2 regions of the Pseudomonas sp. JC1203 genome follow, and region 2 is predicted to be linked to the other one. Evidence: riboswitches for the same ligand, from Rfam matches in the RefSeq annotation. Region 2 holds a riboswitch; the other holds the start of a gene.

Evidence for each region. A riboswitch is a leader RNA that binds a small molecule or an ion and turns the genes downstream of it on or off. The one in region 2 is predicted to bind cobalamin.
Region 1: linked by a shared signal. The riboswitch ahead of AC0SZ7_RS03295 (TonB-dependent receptor) and the one ahead of cobW (cobalamin biosynthesis protein CobW) in region 2 are both predicted to bind cobalamin.

Annotation. Positions count from the first base shown of each region.
Region 1 is NZ_JBWCAM010000002.1:15,753-21,178, reverse strand. It holds gene AC0SZ7_RS03315 (helix-turn-helix transcriptional regulator) at 1-480, opposite strand, end outside; gene AC0SZ7_RS03310 (fumarylacetoacetate hydrolase family protein) at 539-1,234, opposite strand; gene AC0SZ7_RS03305 (hypothetical protein) at 1,371-1,802, shown strand; gene AC0SZ7_RS03300 (DNA-binding protein) at 1,810-2,799, opposite strand; cobalamin riboswitch at 2,938-3,143, shown strand; gene AC0SZ7_RS03295 (TonB-dependent receptor) at 3,253-5,364, shown strand.
Region 2 is NZ_JBWCAM010000017.1:31,677-37,102, reverse strand. It holds gene nfuA (Fe-S biogenesis protein NfuA) at 1-261, shown strand, start outside; gene AC0SZ7_RS23195 (GlxA family transcriptional regulator) at 310-1,296, opposite strand; gene cobM (precorrin-4 C(11)-methyltransferase) at 1,412-2,164, opposite strand; gene AC0SZ7_RS23185 (cobalamin biosynthesis protein) at 2,223-2,618, opposite strand; cobalamin riboswitch at 2,713-2,904, shown strand; gene cobW (cobalamin biosynthesis protein CobW) at 2,999-4,066, shown strand; gene cobN (cobaltochelatase subunit CobN) at 4,070-5,426, shown strand, end outside.

The DNA of each region.
Region 1 (5,426 bases), on a different contig from region 2:
CAGCGTGGTGGTGCCGAAGTCACGGGTGCGGTCCAGTTCGCGCAGGCGTATCAACACGCTTTCTATCTCGGCAAAGGCCTCGTCGTCGAGGATGAAGTCCAGGTGCTCCTGGCATTGGAACGGCGCCAGCTCCGGCGCCTGGCCCAGGGGCACGTCTTCCAGGTCCAGCGGGTCGCAGGCCAGGTGCGGCAGCAGGAAGCTCTGGGCGAAGTTGATGAGCATGAAGTTGCCGTGCTCGGGGTGCGGGATCAAATGCAGGCGGTGCGGCAGGATAAAGCTCAGGGCGTTGCGCGGAAACGGCCGCACCGCGCCGCCGATGTGCTGCACGGTGTCGCCACCCAGGTTGACCTGGATCTGGAAGTATTCGTGGCGGTGCGGCGCGGTGAGTGCCTCGCGCTCCTGCTTGTCGCGGATGTAGAAATCCTCGCGGTTGCTGCGCTGCTGCATGCCATAGGTGGGCACGCGGGACAGGGACGGCATGGCAGCAACCTCGAAGACCGGAAAGACGCCGCCAGTCTAAAGCGCGGCGCGCCGGCTGTCAGCGCTTGCCGATGCGCAACTCGAACTGCGCCACGCCGTCGATGCCGGCACTGACCTGGTCACCGGGCTGCAAGGCGCCGACGCCGGCCGGGGTGCCGGTGAAAATCAGGTCGCCGGGCTGCAATGCCACCGAGCGCGACAGATAGGCGATCACGTCCGGCACCGCCCAGATCTGGTCCGCCAGGTCGCCGCGCTGGCGCTCCTCGCCGTTGACCTTCAGCCAGATGGCGCCGCTGGCCGGGTGGCCCAGGCTGGCCGCTGGAAGCAGCGCGGTGCACGGCGCGGATTCGTCGAAGCCCTTGGCCCAGTCCCAGGGCCGGCCCTGCTTCTTGGCCTGGGCCTGCAGGTCGCGGCGGGTCAGGTCCAGGCCTACGCCGTAGCCCCAGACGTGGCCCAGGGCCTGCTCGGGGGCGATGTCGACGCCGCCTTCGGCGATGGCCACCACCAGTTCAATTTCGTGGTGCAGGTCGGCGGTCAATGGCGGGTAGGCAATCACGCCTTCAGCCGGCACCACGGCGTCGGCAGGCTTGCAGAAGAAGAACGGCGGTTCGCGGTCCGGGTCATGGCCCATCTCCCGCGCGTGCTCGGAATAGTTGCGGCCCACGCAGAACACCCGGCGAATGGGGAAGCGGCGGCTGTCACCGGCAATGGCAACGCTGGCGGCGGGCGGCTGGGGTATCACGTAGTCGGTCATGGGGCAGCACTCCTGTTTCAAAGGCCACCAGTCTGCCTGCCGGCACCCCGGCTGGCTTGCACAGAACGGCGCGAATTTTGGACTGGGCAACGCAATGGCGCATACTGCGCCACCTGCGTCATGACAAGGAGTACCTATGACCGATTACACCGACAACGTCGTCCCCCTGCGCAACGCCCGTGTGTTCGAGGACGACGGCAACGAACCCGAGCCGCTGGACGACACCATGCGCCGCCTGATGGTGCAGACTTTCGCCGGCACCGACATCGACTGCGCCGCCATCCGCACCCAGGGCCAGTACCGCCAGGCCATGGAATACATGTTCAATGGCATCCTCAACGGCCCGAACCCGGGCGAGAACATTCTGGCCTGGGCCATGAACATCATTAACGTCTCGGGCCAGGAATTCAGCAAGCTGGACGGCTTTCGGGCCAAGCTGTGCGGCAAGGCCATGATCGACATGAGCAACGGCGTGCCTGGCTCGCTGGAGAAGATGCAGCGGGTACAGCGCATCCTGCGCAGCGGCCTGCAGCCGGTAGGCCCCGGCCACACGCCCAGCGAAGACTGAAAACGCGTTACTCGGCGCTGGCCGCCGCGCGGTCGGCGCGCCATTGCGCCAGGGTGGCGTTGGCCTGTTGCAGCTGCTGCTCCAGGTGCGCCTCGCGCAGTACCTGGGCCTTGGTGGCCTGAACCTGCGCCGCCTGCTCTTCGCGGAACACGGCAATCTGCCGGTCCAGCGCCTCGCGCACGCCCAAGGCCTGGGCCAACTGGCTGGCCAGCGCAGTGCTTTCGGCGGCCTTGTCGGCCAGGGCCTGGGCGGCGTTGTCCTGATCCTTGCGCGCCTGGCGCGCCTCCACCAGCATGCGTTCGTTATCGCGGTTAAGGCGCATCAGCTCGTCCTGCTTGACGATCAGGCTCTGCTGCAACTGCCGCACTTCCACCTGCACCTGCTGCACCTGGCCTTCGTGGCGACGCTGATCCTGGTCGCGCTGCTCTTTCACGGCCTGGCGGTAATGCTCCAGGGCGTCACGGGCGTGCTGGTGCTTGTCTTCCAGCGAGCGGATGTGCTCGTCCTTTTCCTGCACGCGCAGTTGCAGGTCGCTGCATTCCTGGCCCAGCCGCGCGTTACGGGTGTGCTCGGCCTGCAGGGTGGTGCGGCAGGTGGCCAACTGTTCCGACTCGCTGGCCAGCGCCTCGGCCTGAATCTCGAACTGCTGTTGCAGGGCGGCGTGGGCCTTGGCGGCCTCGGCCAGGTCGGCTTCAAGCACGGCTTTTTGCAGGTCGAAGCGGGCCTGAGCCTGCTGCACGTACTCGTCACCCTCCTCTTTCAGGCGCAAGGCCAGGCGGCCTACCAGCTCGCCCAGCTCCTGGGTCAGGTGTTCGCGCGGGGCCTGGCGGCGCTGGTCGGTTTCCTCCAGCTCCTTGAGGTACCGGTGGATGGTGGTCTTCGAACCGGTGTTCCCCAGCGCCACGCGCACGGCGTCGATGGTGGGGTTTTCGCCCCGGGCCAGCAGCGCCTCACGCGCCTTTTGCACCACTGCCTTGTTGATCCCGCCCCGTGCCATGCCTGCTCCTGTGAAGTGTACTGCGGTATGTATTCTGTAATGGCGCGCAATATACCACGGTGCTTGGGATATACCACCGAGCTTGGCAATATCACCGTATCAGCTTTGAGACATTGACCTGGATCCACATCGGTGGTCGAATGCGCGCCAGTTTCAGGTGCCCTCAGCCGCCGTGCTCAGGGTGAAACGGGAAGCCGGTGCGTCACTTTGGTGATCAGTCCGGCGCTGCCCCCGCAACGGTAAGCGAGCGAACACGTTGATATGCCACTGTGCACACCGCATGGGAAGGCGACGCGTTCATGACCCTCGCAAGCCCGGAGACCGGCCTGCAAACGCTTCGATTGGCAACCCGCGGTGGGCGGGCGCAGGCCGGTTTCCGTGGGCGTTTGCGCCCGCGATTTGCCATGCGTGTCCCTCCGGGTTCATCTTTTCCTGACTTGTAGTTGGAACAGCATGTCCCGTACTTCCCTGCTTCACAGCCTGGCCCCGTGCCTGGCGTTGTTTTTGCCCTTGCCTGCCCACGCCGATGAACTGGCGCTACCGGCGACCACCATCAGCGAACGCGCCGACACCCCGCTGGCCACGCCCGGCACGGCCGGTTCACGCCTGAACCTGACACCGCTGCAGACCCCTGCCAGCATCAGCAGCCTCGACGAGGCCGCCATCGACGGCCGCAACAACCTCACCGTGCAGGAAGCGGTTACCCGTGCCCCCGGCATCACCAGCATCGCCGCGCCGGGCAACGGCAACACCGCGTTGTCCGCGCGCGGCTTCAGTGGCCATGAGTCGGTGATGACCCTGTTCGACGGCGCGCGCCTGTACACCGGCGCCGGCACCCAGACCTTCCCCGTGGACCCGTGGATGGTCGAGCGCATCGACGTAATCCGCGGCCCGGCCTCGGTGCTGTATGGCGAAGGCGCCACTGGCGCGGTGATCAACGTGGTGCCGAAAAAGCCTTTCGAGGGCGCCATCAGCAACCACCTGCGCGTGGGTTACGGCAGCGACGACCGCCAGCAGACCGCCTTTGACAGCGGCGGTTCGCTGGGCGAGCGCCTCAGCTACCGGCTGACCCTGGACCAGCAAAGCAGCAACGGCTGGGTAGACCGTGGCCAGTCCTCAAGCCTGGCCTTCAGCGGCGCCCTGCGCTGGCAAGCCAGCGACGACCTGAGCGTCACCCTGGCCCATGAGCAGGGCGACAGCCGGCCCATGAACTACCTGGGCACGCCGCTGATCGACGGCCACTACCGCGACAGCCTGCGCGACAAGAACTACAACGTGCGCAACGCCGTGCAGCACTACGACGACCAGTGGACGCGCCTGACCACCGACTGGACCCTGAGCGACGCCGTCAGTGCCAGCAACGAGCTGTACTACATCAAGAGCCGCCGCCACTGGCGCAACGCCGAAAGCTATAGCTGGGACAGCAGCCAGGGCCAACTGCTGCGCGGCAGTTACCTGGAAATCAAGCACCACGAAGAACAACTGGGCGACCGCCAGGCCTTCACCTTCAACCACAGCCTGTTCGGCCTGGCCAGCAAGACCGTGGTGGGCGCCGAATACAACCGCATCCGCTTCGGCCTGGCCAACAATTCCCCCTACACCGATGTCGGCGGCGACTACCTCGACCCGTGGGCGCCGGCGCCTGGCTACTTCCACAGCCAATCGCCGTTCCAGGCGCTGAGCCAGAGCACCACGCAGACCTTCGCGCTGTTCGCCGAAAACCGCCTGCAACTGTCCGAGCGCTGGGCGCTGGTGACCGGTGTGCGCCGCGACCAGAACCATATCCAGCGTGACGACCTGCGCGCCGACACTCGCAGCGACCGCAGCCTGGCCGGCGGCAACTGGCGCGCCGGGCTGGTGTTTGCGCTGACGGACCAACTGTCGCTGTATGGCCAGTACTCCACCAGCCAGGACGGCGTCAGTGACCTGATCAGCATGAACCCCAGCCAGCAGCAGCTGGACCTGGCCCGGGCGAAGCAGACCGAGGTGGGCCTCAAGCAGCAATTCTGGGACGGGCGCGGTGCGTGGACGCTGGCCGCCTACCACATCGTCAAGAACAAGCTACTGACCACCGACCCCATCACCCGCGACACCTTGCAGGTGGGCCAACAGTCCTCGAACGGCCTGGAAGCCAGCCTGGAACTGGCGCTGGCAGACCATTGGCAGCTGTCGGCCAACGCCGCGCTGGTGCGCGCCCGCTATGACGATTTTGACGAAGCGGTGAATGGCCAGGTGCTGTCGCGCGCCGGCAACCGCCCCACCGACGTGCCACGGCGCACGGCGAACCTGTGGCTGAGCAAGGCCCTCACCGAGCGCATCGACGCCGGCGCAGGCCTGCGCTACGTGGACGCGCGTTACGCCAATACCGCCAACACCGCGCAGGTGCCGGGGTATACGGTGGTGGATGCGAACCTGGGCTGGCAGGCGCTGCCGGATGTGCGCCTGGGGTTGCAGTTGAACAACCTGCTGGACCGGCGCTATGCGGTGTCGCAGCAGAATGACGGGGCGCAATGGCAGATGGGCCAGCCGCGGTCATTCTTCGTCACGGCCGATTATCGGTTCTGACGGTGGTGGCCCGGGATACAGCCTTGTAGCAGCAACTGTCTTGAAATGGTGTCGCCTGCATC
Region 2 (5,426 bases):
CCGATCAACGAGCGCATCAACTATTACCTGCAGACCGAGATCAACCCGGGTCTGGCCAGCCACGGCGGCCAGGTTACCCTGATCGAAGTGGTCGAGGACGGCGTTGCCGTGCTGCAGTTTGGTGGCGGCTGCCAGGGCTGCGGCCAGGCCGACGTGACCCTGCGCGAAGGCATCGAGCGCACCCTGCTCGAACGCATCCCGGAGCTCAAGGGCGTGCGCGACGTGACTGACCACTCGCAGAAAGAAAACGCCTACTACTAAGGCGTACGCTGCGAAGCGGAAAAACGGCGCCCCGTGAGCGCCGTTTTTTTATGCCCGGCAATCGCTGCCAAAACGCTCGGCGTAATCCTGCGGGCTCACCCCCAACGCTTTGTGGAAGCTGCGGCGCATGCTTTCCGCGTGGCCGAAGCCGCACAGCCGCGCCACGCTCTGCACCGATGCCTGGCGGCCCTGGAGCAGGGCGCGGGCTGACTCCAGCCGCACCTGTTCTATATAGCGCGCCGGGGTAACCCCCAATTCGGCCATGAACACCCGGTACAGGGTGCGTGGCGCCATGCACGCCTGCTCGGCCAGCGCCTCCAGCGCCAGGTTTTCGCCCAGGTGGCCGGGTATCCATTCCAGCAGCGCGCCCAGGCGCGGCGCGCGGCTGGCCTGGGGCGCCAGGTGCGGGCTGAATTGCGCCTGGTCGCCGGGGCGCTTGAGGAACATCACCAGCCGCCGCGCCACCGCCAGGGCGATGGGGCGCCCCAAGTCGTCTTCCACCAGGGCCAGCGCCAGGTCGATGCCCGCCGTCACCCCGGCCGAGGTGAAGCGCCGGCGGCTTGCCGGGCTGTAGGTGTGCAGGCGCTCGCCCTGCACGTCGATGGCCGGAAAGGCTTGCAGCGCGTTGACGTCCGCCCAGTGGGTGGTGGCGCGGTGGCCGTCCAGCAGGCCGGCATGGGCCAGGATCAGCGCGCCGGAGCAGACCGAGCCCAGGCGTGGCACCTGCGGCTCGGCGTGCCTGAGCCAGTCCAGCAGCGGCTGGTTGGCGAATTGCGCAGCCTCGCCGCGCCCGCCGGGCACCAGCAGGGTGTCGAGGCTGGCGGGGTCGGTGTCCTGGTAGCGCTGCTCGGCATACAGGCTGAAGCCCGCCGACGTCACCACCGGGCCGGCCTGTTCGCCCAGCATCAGCAGGGCGTAGGCGGGGGCGCGGCCCAGGCGCGCCAATTCCTCGTTGGCCGAGGCGAACACCTGCATCGGCCCGGTGACGTCCAGGCTCATCACATCCGGGTAGAGCAAACAGGCAATCCGGCGCATAAAAACTCCTGGCTCAATTCTCCGTAGCAGCGGCCGTCTGTGGGAGCTGGCTTGCCCGCGAGCGTTTAGGGCCTCAACAGCTCGCTGGCAAGCCAGCTCCCACAGGCGGTCGCTGCTACAGGGGTTGTCTGTATAAGTGCGCGTGGCCGGCGCGATACAGCGCCGACTCGCCAAAGCAGTCAGTATCCAGCACCCGCCCGACCAGTATCAGCGCCGTGCGGCGGAAACCCTTGGCCGCGACTTTCGCTTCGATGTCGGCCAGGGTGCCGGTCACCCAGTCCTGGTCCGGCCAGCTGGCCTTGTGAATCACGGCGATGGGGCAGTCGGCGCCGTAGTGGGGCAGCAGCTCCAGGAGGATTTTTGGCAAATGCTGCACGCCCAGGTGAATGGCCATGGTCGCGCCGTGGCGGGCCAGGTCGTGCAGGGCTTCGCCTTCGGGCATCGGCGACTTGTCGGCGTAGCGGGTCAGGATGACCGTCTGCGACACCCCCGGCAGCGTCAACTCGGCGCCCAGCAGTGCGGCGCAGGCGGCGGTGGCGGTGACGCCAGGGATGATTTCGAAGGGGATGCCGCGTTCGCGCAGGCAACGGATCTGCTCGCCGATGGCGCCGTACAGGCTCGGGTCGCCCGAGTGCACCCGGGCCACGTCCTGGCCGCGGGCATGGGCGGCGGCCAGCAGCTCGATGATCTGCTCCAGGTGCAATTCGGCGCTGTTGACCACCATTTCGGCCTGGTGGCCTGCGAGCACGGCGGCAGGCACCAGGGAGCCGGCGTAGATGATCACCGGGCATTGGCGGATCAGCCGCTGGCCCTTGACGGTGATCAGTTCCGGGTCGCCGGGGCCGGCGCCGATGAAGTAGACGGTCATGTGCAAATCCTGAAGAAAACGAATGCTGCTTGAGCGAAATTCAAGTGCGAGGCGGTGATTATCCGGGAATCGGGCCCGCTTGTGCCAATGCCAGGGTGGCCTTGGTGTTTTTTTGCCGGCTGACGCGCAGCTGGCTGCCAGCGCCCGCCATTGCCAGGGCGGCGCTTTCGGCCACGCCGTGGCAGCCGGTGTGGGTGAAGGCTGCGGCGGAGCGGTGGGTCAGTTGCGCTTCGAAAAGGGCGAGTTGGGTGGTGCTGAATAGCGTCAATGGCACGTCCAGCGCCTGCGCCAGTTCCAGCAGGCCCGGCTCGTCGGCTTTCAGGTCAATGCTCGCCAGCCCCGCCAGGTCGGCGCGAGTCAGGCCGTGGTGGGCGAGGGTGGTGTCGAGCAGGTCGGCCAGCACGCTGGCGGGGCAGCCGCGCTGGCAGCCGAAGCCGGCGTAGAGGTCAGGCATGGGAGGCGTCCACAAAATCTCAAGCCGCCACTATACCGTAGCCGCTGCCGCAGGCAGCGGCCAGGGGCGATGTTGACCTTCCCCCCCACACTGCGTAGCCTTGCACCTTCGAGGTTCTCCGCCACGCGGAGCCAAGATGGGAATGCGGTTCAAGCCGCAGCTGCCCCCGCAACTGTAAGCGGTGCGCGCCCGGGCAATGCCACTGCGTTCCACGCGGGAAGGCGCCAGGGCCAGCTTTCGAGCCCACGCCGCAAGCCAGGAGACCTGCCTCGACAGACTTCCACTACAACCGGGCGGGGTGATCCGGTGGCGAATGCACCCGCGTGCCTGGCACCCGCGGTTCTCGTCCCGTTTGCCCGCCATATTGCCAAGGGCATCCGATGAAAACACTGGCCAAGCTACCCGTCACCATCGTCACCGGCTTCCTGGGCTCGGGCAAGACCACCTTGCTGCGCCACATGCTGGATAACGCCCAGGGCCGCCGCATCGCGGTCATCGTCAATGAATTCGGCGAGCTGGGTATCGACGGCGAAATCCTCAAGCAGTGCACCATCGGCTGCACCGAAGAAGAAGCCACCGGCCGCGTCTACGAACTGGCCAACGGCTGCCTGTGCTGCACCGTGCAGGAAGAGTTCTTCCCGGTCATGCGCGAGCTGGTAGCGCGCCGTGGCGACCTGGACCACATTCTCATCGAAACCAGCGGCCTGGCCCTGCCCAAGCCGTTGGTACAAGCCTTCCAGTGGCCGGAAATTCGCAGCGCCTGCACCGTCGACGCGGTGATCACCGTAGTCGACAGCCCGGCCGTGGCCGCCGGCACCTTCGCCGCCTTCCCGGACCAGGTCGACGCCCAGCGCAAGCTGGACCCCAACCTGGATCACGAGTCGCCCCTGCACGAGCTGTTCGCCGACCAACTGGCCAGCGCCGACCTGGTGATCCTCAACAAGGCCGACCTGATCGCGCCCGAGGCCCTGGCCGCCGTGCGCCGCGAAGTCGCCGAAGAGCTGCCGCCGGCGGTCAAGGTCATCGAAGCCAGCAGCGGCCGCCTGCCGCTGGACGTGCTGCTGGGCCTGGGCGCCGAGTCGGAGGAACACATCGACGGCCGCCTGACCCACCACGATCATCACCACGACGACGATGATCACGACGACCACGACCACGATGCCTTCGACTCCATCTCCATCGAGCTGCCCGAAGCGCCGGAAGCACAGCTGCTCGACGCCCTGACCACCCTGGTGGTCAAGCACGGCATCCTGCGCGTGAAGGGCTTCGCCGCTATTCCGGGCAAGCCGATGCGCCTGCTGATCCAGGGCGTGGGTACCCGCTTCGACAAGCATTTCGACCGCGCCTGGCGCGCCGAAGAAGCACGCAGCACGCGCCTGGTGCTGATCGGCCAGGAGCTGGACGCAGCCCTGCTGGAAAGCCAGCTGCGCGCTGCGCTGAACGGTTAAGCCATGCACCTGCTGAGAACCCAGCCCGGCGGTTTCGTGCCGGACGACAGCATCGCCGACCTGGGCCAGACGCCGGCCGAGCTGGTGATTCTCTGCAGCGGTGACTCGCACCTGGCGCTGCTGGCCGAAGCCGCCCGGCAACTGCCGGACGACTTCCCCAGCCTGCGCCTGGCCAACCCCATGCAGGTGCAGAACCACGCTTCCGTGGACCTGTACGTGGACGAGGTGTTGCGCCACGCCAAGGTCATCCTGATTTCCCTGCACGGCGGCATCGGCTACTGGCGCTACGGCGTCGAGCAGCTGGTGGCGCTGGCCGAACGCGGCGTGCAGCTTATTCTGGTGCCCGGCGACGACCGCCCCGACCCCGAGCTCAGCGACCTGGGCACCGTGGGCCGCGAGGTGGGCGAACGCCTGTGGCACTTCCTGCGCCAGGGCGGCATGGGTAACGCGTTGTCGTTGTTCAACTGCCTGGCCAGCCAATTTCTCGGTCGTGACTACGCCTGGGCCGAGCCACAGGCCTTGCCGCGCACCGCCATTTATCACCCGGCCCACCACGATGCCGGCCTGGCCCATTGGCGGGCGGACTGGCAGCCGGGGCAGGCGGTGGTGCCGCTGATTTTCTACCGCTCGCACCTGCAGGCGGCCAACACCGGTTTTGTCGACGTGTTCTGCCAGCGCCTGCTGGCGGCGGGCCTGAACCCGCTGCCCATGGCCGTGGCCAGCCTCAAGGAGGCTGGCTGCCTGAGCCAGGTGCAGGCCTGGATGGACGACGTCGGCGCGGCGGTGATTCTCAACACCACCGGTTTTGCCCAGTCCAGCCCGGAAGCGCCGCACTTGCGGCCGTTCCGCCGCGACATCCCGGTGATCCAGGCCATCTGTGCCCAGGACAACCAGCCTGGCTGGGAAGCCAGCGAGCAGGGCCTGGGCCCGCGCGACCTGGCCATGCACATCGCCCTGCCGGAGCTGGACGGGCGCATCATCAGCCGCCCCATCAGCTTCAAGGACCTGGCCTGGCGCAGCGAGCGCAGCCAGTCCGACGTGGTCTGCTACCGCGCGCACCCCGAGCGCATGGATTTCGTCGCCGAACTGGCGCGGCGCTGGGCCGAGCTGGCGCGGCTGCCCAATGGCCAGAAGCGTATAGCCCTGATCCTGGCCAACTACCCGACCCGCGACGGCCGCATTGGCAACGGCGTGGGCCTGGACACCCCGGCGGCGGCGCTGAACATTCTTCGCGCCCTGCACGCCGAGGGCTACCCAGTGCAGGGCTTGCCCGCCAGCGGCACGGCGCTGATCCAGCAATTGCTGGGCGGCGTCAGCAACGACCTCGACAGCCTCGACCTGCGCCCCTGCGCTCAGAGCA